2 linked regions of the Silvibacterium dinghuense genome follow. The main gene of each other region encodes a partner of the protein of the gene in region 2 in a complex. Links are inferred from orthologs where the notes say so. Each region holds a gene or a part of one and is shown on either strand. Other genes may lie near its edges.

Region 1 (4,734 bases), on a different replicon or contig from region 2:
CGGTAGCACTTGGGGTGGCAACTGTCGAGGAATATCGCGCTGGTTATTCCAGCGGGCAGCACCTTTTTGCGGCGCGAGTGAGGCAGAAACTCGATCTCAATATGGTCGCCATCGATTTTGTGCGCTATGAAGACCACCGCCCTTCATCTCCGGGCAGAAGTTTCCAGCTTTTCCAGGAGAGCTATAGGCCGCCTGAAGCAATCTACGCCTGTCCGATTTGTGGCGGTGATGCTCATGTTGAGCAGAAGCTAACGCCGGAAGTTTTCAGAGATGCGGGCGGGCAACTGATCCTGGTAGATGGTTTGACCTTGAGATCCACCTGAATGCCATAACGCCTTCTTCGGCATTCAGGTAGATCGATAAGATCAACGCATCTCGCACATGAGGTAGAGCGCGAGGATTATGCGGTAGCGCGCCGGTCGCCGGTGTTTTGCTGGCCGCCGAGCTTCACGCTGACGACCTTCGAGACGCCCGGCTCTTGCATGGTAACGCCGTAAATCATGTCGGCAGCGGTCATCATGCGTTTGGAGTGCGTCACGATGACGAACTGCGTGTCGTTCGACATGCCGCGCAGCATGTCGGCGAGGCGGCCGACGTTGGTTTCGTCGAGCGGGGCATCGACTTCGTCCAGCACGCAGAAGGGGCTCGGCTGGTACTGGAAGATGCCGACCAGCAGCGAAAGAGCGGTCAGCGCTTTCTCACCACCGGAGAGCAGCAGCACATTTTGCAGCTTCTTGCCCGGCGGCTGCGAAACGATATCGATGCCGCTGTCCGCGCTGTTCTCCTCATCCGTAAGCCGCATGAAGGCCTGACCGCCGCCGAAGAGCTTCGAGAACGTCGCACTGAAGTTCTCATTGATGCGCACAAAGGCTTCGTCGAACTTGGTGCGCGAGATCTGGTCGATTTCGCGGATGGTCGCCGTGGTGTTCTCGATCGAGTCGAGCAGGTCCTTACGCTGCGTTTCGAGGAACTCGTGGCGCTGTGAGGTCTCCTGGTACTCCTCGAGAGCCATCATGTTCACCGGACCCATGCCCTCGAGCTTCTGCTTCAGGCCGCGGCAGGCCTCGTCTTCGGTCGACAGCGCCTCGCCGTCGATGCGGACGATCTCCTGGTCCTCGCGCAGCACCGAGGCTTCGACGGCGAGATCGTTCATGCAGGTCTCTTCGAGGTGCGTGAGCTCGGCCGTGAGCGTTGCCGAGCGCGAACTGCGGACACTGCGGGTTTCGCGCAGGGTATCGGTCTCAGCACGGAGGCTCTTGAGCTGTTGCTCGATCTCGGTCACCTGGGCGCGCAGCTGCGTGGCTTCGGCGGTGAGGCGGGCAATCTCCGCGAGTGCCTGCTCCCGCGTGCCGGCAAGCTGTTCGCGGCTGGCGGCGAGCTGTTCATTCTCGCGCTCACGCTGCTGTTTCTCCGACTGCGCTGCGACAAGCTGTGCCTCGATCTGGCCTACACGCTGGCGCACGTCGTTGAACATGCGGTCGATGCGCGCGAAGTTCGCTTCGGCGCCGCGGCGGCGTTCTTCGAGTCCGGCCAGCTCCGCCGAGACCTGAGCAGCCTGCATCTGCGCCTCTTCACGCTGACGGCGCAGGTTTTCGAGCGTCTTCTGTAGTTCTTCGATGCCGGCTTCGGCGGCAAGGTGCTGCGACTCGATGCGGCTGGCCTCTTCGCGCTTCTGCTCGATGAAGGTCTGCTTCTGGTTGCGCTGATCCTTGTTGCGCTCGCCCTGCAGAACCCACTCCTGCAGCCGGCGTTCCAGGCGCTGGACTTCCGACTCTAGCTGCCGGAGAGCAGCCGACTGGTTCGCGCTCTCACGCTCGGCCACGCGGCGCTCTTCGCCCAGAATCTCGAGCTGGCGATTGATCTCCGAGAGTTCTTTCGCAAACGTAGCCGCGGCCATCTCGGTCTGCGCCAGTTCCGTCTCGACCTTCTGCAGCTTCTCCTGTGTCTCACGCAGTTCGCGCTTCAGCGTAAGCGGACCGCCGTTGCGCGGCTTGCCGCCGGTCACGGTGACGTTGTGGAAGCATTCGCCCGAAGGCGCGAGGAAGAAAGCCTGCGGGTTCTCGAGCGCAAGCGAGCGAGCCGTCTCGGAATCCGGTGTCACATAACCGTCGCGCAGCTTGGGCAGGATCACTTCAAGCGAGCGACCGAAACCGTCCAGCACGCGGATGCACTTCTTGAGCGGCACCACGCCCTGATGCTGTTCGTGGCGATTCTGCGAGTCGTCGCCGGCAAACGAGAAGCGGGCCTGCGAGTCCTCGGGATGCACGAGGAAGGTCGCGCGGCCATCGACGTCGGTCTTGAGCAGGCGCATGCCTTCGTGCGCGGCATCCCAGCTCTTCACCACGATGTAGTTCAGCTCGTCGCGCAGAAATTCGTCGACGACGCTTTCGTACTGGTCGTTGACTTCGAGAAAGTCAGCCAGCGTGCCCACGGGCTTAAGACCGCCGGCGAGCGCATGCGAGCGGAATAGCTTCTTGACCGTGTCGGTGGAGTAGCTGTGCTCTCGGATGAGCGATTCGAGCGAATTCTTACGCCCGGCCAGCGTGGCGCGTTCGCCGCGCAGCTGATCGCCGCGGCGCTTGGCCTCGGCTTCTTCGCTGCGCTTCACGTTGATCTGCGCGCGAAGCGTCTGAATCTCGGCTTCGAGATTCTTCAAGCGTTCGGTGACGGATTCGAAGGTGAGCGATGCCTGTCCGCGTTCGGCTCCGAGCGATTCCAGATCCTTGCGGGCCGTGTTCATCTCCCCGGCAAGGCGTTCGGCTTCGCGCTCGAGCGAGGCAAGCGACTCTTCGGCCTGCGTGGCTTGGTTGCGAATGTTGCCGACCTGCGAGAGCAGCTGCATGGCCTGGCGGCGGGCATTTTCGGCACGCTGCTCGCCGGACGACACAGCGGCGAGTGCCTCACGGGCCTGCTGCTGGCGTACCTGCGCCTCTTCCTTGAACGCCTGCGCCTCGGAGGCCGCAGAGTCGAGGAACTTGCGCTGCGCATCGCGCTCGGCGGTGAGGTTCGCAAGCTGTGCGCGCGTCTGTTCGAGCTCGGCAGCGCCGGCAGTAGCGCGGGCATCGAGATCGATGATGCGTTCTGCGTTCGCATGGTGGCGCGAAGCGGCGCGTTCGAGCTCGACCGCAGCCTGGTTGGCGCTGGTCTGTGATTCCTTGGCGGCAGTGTCGATCTCGTAGCCGCGGGCGCGAAGCGTCGAGTGCTGCGCGTCCATCTCCTCGATCGCGGCAGAGTGCTGGTCGATGCTGGTCGTCAGTGTGCCGATCTCTTCGGTCACCGCAGCCTGTTCGGTGTCGAGCTGCGAGATGCGGCTGGCGAGCACCACGCGCAGGCGTGCGCGCATCTCGTCGCGCAGTTGGCCGTAGCGCTCGGCCTTCGCGGCCTGGCGCTTCAGCGAGGCCATCTGCCGCGTAATTTCTTCGAAGATATCGTTGACGCGCGAGAGGTTCTGTTTCGACTGCTCGAGGCGCAGCTCGGCGAGGCGCTTCTTGGTCTTGAAGCGGGTGATGCCGGCGGCCTCTTCGATGATCGAGCGGCGGTCGTGCGGCTTCGAGCTGAGCAGCTGGCCGATGCGCTCCTGCCCGATGATTGCGTAGGACTCCGGCCCTAGGCCGGTGCCCATAAAAATGTCCTGAATGTCGCGCAGGCGGCAGAGCTTGCCGTTGAGCAGGTATTCGCTGTCTCCGGTGCGGAAAAGCCGGCGCGTGACGACGATTTCGCCCTTCTGCGGCGTCTTCTGGAACTTGCGGCGCCGGATCTTGAGAACGACGGGGCTGCCGCCTTCCACCGACGCTTCAGCCTGCTCACCCTCGGGCTGCTCTACAGACGGATTCACAGCGGACGGGTTCGCGGCTGGAGCCGCGCCTTCGACGGCGACCGGACCGGGCTGGGCCTCGGCGATGATCTCTTCCACTTCGGCGGCACGTTCGGCGCGGATCTTCTCCTCGTCCCAGTCGGCCTCCATCTCGTCCTCGATCACGATCTCCGGCTCGTCGAGCAGCGGGCCGCCGACATAGGCTTCCGGATCGATGAGGGTGATGGTGACCTCGGCCATGCCGAGGGCCTTGCGGTCGCGCGTACCCGCAAAGATGACATCTTCCATCTTGCCGCCGCGCAGGGTCTTGGCGCTCTGTTCGCCCAGCACCCAGCTGAGGCCATCGAGAATGTTGGACTTGCCGCAGCCATTGGGGCCGACGACGATGGCAATGCCGGATCCGGGGAGCGCGACCTCGGTACGGTCACAGAATGACTTGAAGCCCAGGATCTGGATCTTTTTCAGCTTCAGCATGGGAATTGACTCCTTCCTTCGCTGAGGGGAGGCGAAATGCAGGCGAAATACGCCGGACCAGGCCTGAAAACAAGCTGGTCAGAGTCGAATGTAGCGGTCAGCCGGGGCAGGGTCAACATGGCAACCCCAAGATGTTGTGGATAAGGCGTCCCAAACTCAACCTTTAGACATCGAATGCAGATTTCGAGGCTGCAGAGGATGCCTTTCAGGGCATTCCACCCAAAAACAGCCGCCATTCGTCAAAAAGAAGCAGGAGAACCCCGCCAGACGATTTCAGGGTAGAACGCACGGCGGAGCGTCGCAAGCGGAAAGCAGGCGGGTAACCGCAAGAGGCAAGAGGGAAGCGGCCATGTTGGAAAAACAAGTCCGCGCACTCCCAGGCAGGGTCAGGACTTCTTCTTTTGCAGCGGACGGACTTTGATCTCGCTGATAAAGGAGCTATCGGC
Region 2 (3,076 bases):
ATGCGCTGACGACCGACTACGCCGACCCCTCGAAGATCAAGGACAACATCCAGGATGTGGTGCTGGATTTCCTTGCAGCGGGGCTCGATCCCGAGAAGTCCACGCTGTTTATCCAGAGCCGTGTGCCGGCGCACGCCGAGCTGCATCTGGCCTTCAGCATGATTACCCCGCTGGGCTGGCTGGAGCGCGTGCCTACGTATAAGGATCAGCAGGAACAGCTTAAGGAAAAGGATCTTGCGACCTACGGGTTTCTCGGCTATCCGCTGCTGCAGTCGGCCGATATTCTTCTGTACCAGCCGGATTTCGTTCCCGTCGGCCAGGACCAGGTGGCGCATGTGGAGCTGACGCGCGAAGTGGCACGGCGCTTCAACCAGTTCTACCCGTCGAAGACGAACCCCGAGGTGCCGATCCTGCCTGAGCCGAAGGTGCTGCTGACGCCTTCGCCGAAGCTGCCTGGTCTCGACGGCCGCAAGATGTCGAAGAGCTATGGCAATACCCTCGGGCTCAGCGATCCGGAGCCGGAGATCCGCAAGAAGATCAAGGGTATGGTGACCGACCCGGCGCGCATCCGCCGCACCGACGTGGGCAATCCGGAAGTCTGCCCGGTCTTCGACCTGCACAAGGTGTTCTCGTCTGCGGAGACGCAGGAGAAGGCGCGCGAAGGCTGCACGACGGCCTCCATTGGCTGCATCGAGTGCAAGGGCTGGCTGGCCGATGCCGTGGTAGCCGAGCTGAGGCCGATCCAGGAGCGCCGCGCCTATTACGAGGCGAACCCGGCGCTGGTGGAGGAGATCATCACCACAGGCAACGAGAAGGCCGCGGCACGCGCCGCGATCACCATGCGCGAAGTGAAAACAGCCATGGGACTCGGCGAGTAAACGCATGAGCGAAGAGCAGAAGATCGTAACCGAGACGGTGACAGAAGAGCAGGCGGCTGTGCCTGCTGCGCTCGAACCTGAAAAGGCAGCACCGGCCAGCGCGGAAGCTGCCAAGCCTGTAGCTCAAAAAACAGACAAGAAGAGCAAGAAGGAGGAGGAGTCGATCTTCCCCTTCTCGGTCACCGTGGGCAAGGTCTACGATGGGCCGCTCGACCTGCTGCTGGACCTGATCCGCAAGCAGGACATCGATATCTGGGATATTCCGATCGCCAAGATCACGGCGCAGTACCTGGCTTACGTCGAAAGGCTGAAGCAGACCGATATCGACACGGCGGGCGAGTTTATCTACACGGCTGCGCTGCTCATCCAGATCAAGAGCCGCATGCTGCTGCCGCGCTCTCCGGTGGAAGGCGCCGAGGGTGAGGCCGAAGACCCACGCCGCGAGCTGGTCGAGCGGCTGCTCGAGCACGAGCGCTTCAAGAATGCCGCGCAGATGCTCTACGAGAAGCAGCAGGTCGAGGCCGCGACATGGACCAAGCCCAACCTGCGCGAGTTTCGCAACGCCGAGGGGACCGAGCAGGAGATCGCCGCCGACACGGTTGACCTGGTGCGCGTCTTCCGCGAGATTCTCGAGCGGGCAAAGAACCGCCCGATCCTGAACCTGGAAGAGGACCCCATCACGGTCGGCCAGATGATCGACTACATGCGGCGCCGCCTGGTGATGGAGGACAAGCCTGTTTCACTCCGGAAGATGCTCCAGAACACGCGCTCCGAGCGCGGCCTGGTGACGATGTTCCTGGCCATCCTCGAGCTGGTGCGCCTGCAGGCCATCCTGCTGCGGCAGGACGGCAATTTCCAAGACATCTATATCAAGAAGGCCGAGCAGTTCGAAGAGGTCATCAACGAACGCTTGAGCCAGGTTCGGGACGACTGGAATTAGCAGGCACTTTCGTCCGTTGCGTTGCGCTGAGGAGCGGCGTCTCATCCAATCAGGGATTACGCCATGGCATCTTCCAGCAACTCATTTGCGAAAGGCTTCCTCGACGGCTTCGGCCCCGGATCGTTTTTCTTCCCGGTGAGATTGCCTGGCATGCCTGAGCGTGTTTTCGCTGACGCAACCGCCGCCGATCTTGCGTGGGTGAAAGAGCAGAAGCGGATAACCGGAGAGACCCTTCTTGAACATCGATGACTCTCATATATCGGTCGAGGAAGCATCGAAGAGTCTTTTCGATGTTATGGACTCTTTGCCGTGCGGCGACTTCGAGTTTGAGCCGCCTAAGCTGGAGCTCACCGGCATCCATCCTGCTGACTTGGAGTAGCTTGAATCCTGGCTGATCCGAGACCGCGATTTCACCACAGAGGACGCAGAGAGCACAGAGGGATCCGTGCTGCGCCAATGTCCCTTTTTCAGCGCCAAGACGCAAAGAGCGCAAAGAACGCAGGGGTGAGTTTATCGCTTCCTAGCCAGGCGAAGCCTGGACGGGGCACCATGATTTTCGTGGTGCAGAGAGAACCGCAGGTCCCTCCGCTGCGCTCGCCTTCGGCTCGCTCCGGTCGGGATGACATCTCTGCAACAATGGAAGACGAAAGTTACGCGGAGGTCTTCGCTGCCTCGTACACGTCCACCGTCACCACGCCTTCGGGCAGGCCGGCGTAGCTTCTTGCGCTGGACCACTCCCAGTCGGTTTCGGTTTCTACGAGGCTGGCCTTGACCGGGGCTTCGTTCATGAAGCGGATGGCGCTCACGATCTGGTCGGCGTGGACGATGTGCTTGGTCGTGATGGTCTTGTCCCAGGCCGGGTCGTCCAGGCGGGCCGAGTTGTTGTAGCGGCGCTGGTAGCGCTGGCGCAGGGTGGCGATGGTCTCTTCCACCGTCTCCATCTCCGGCTGCGACAGCAGCAGGTGGAAGCCGGTGGGCATCACCACGTAGCCAAGGACGCGGAAGCGAAACTTGTGCCGGAGCTGCTCGAGGAGCTGGCAGAAAAGGTCGCGGTGCTTTTCCTGGCCGAGCTTCGGCTCGCGTAAAAAGCAGTTGCAGGAGACAAGGTGGAGCTCACCTTTGCCGCGAACGATCTTCTGGGGCTTGGGCATACGCTATTTTACCGGTTCGATAGAGGTTAAACCGGCGTATTGCACTGAAAGCAGTGCAGTTGGTTTGAGCTGCAGCCGACAGAGTTCATTGAATTTTCATATATGAC

What was found.
Region 1: the proteins of ESZ00_RS18675 (region 2) and smc are in contact, whole or in part, in a crystal structure (PDB 3ZGX), measured with the Bacillus subtilis proteins. The link is inferred for Silvibacterium dinghuense from one-to-one orthologs.

The regions. Positions count from the first base shown.
Region 1 is NZ_SDMK01000002.1:275,245-279,978, forward strand. The notes cover bases 201-4,626. They hold smc (chromosome segregation protein SMC), read right to left. Parts: upstream 4,289-4,626; coding sequence 401-4,288; downstream 201-400. Other genes in these bases: ESZ00_RS10430 (hypothetical protein), read left to right, coding at 201-323. Also shown: more of ESZ00_RS10430, read left to right, coding at 1-200; ESZ00_RS10440 (SDR family oxidoreductase), read right to left, coding at 4,675-4,734. UniProt on the Bacillus subtilis protein: Required for chromosome condensation and partitioning.
Region 2 is NZ_SDMK01000005.1:207,049-210,124, reverse strand. Bases 83-2,850 are described here. They hold ESZ00_RS18675 (segregation and condensation protein A), read left to right. Parts: upstream 83-882; coding sequence 883-1,818; downstream 1,819-2,850. Other genes in these bases: ESZ00_RS18670 (transposase), read right to left, coding at 2,469-2,850; trpS (tryptophan--tRNA ligase), read left to right, coding at 83-878. Outside these bases: more of trpS, read left to right, coding at 1-82; more of ESZ00_RS18670, read right to left, coding at 2,851-2,969. UniProt on the Bacillus subtilis protein: Participates in chromosomal partition during cell division. May act via the formation of a condensin-like complex containing Smc and ScpB that pull DNA away from mid-cell into both cell halves.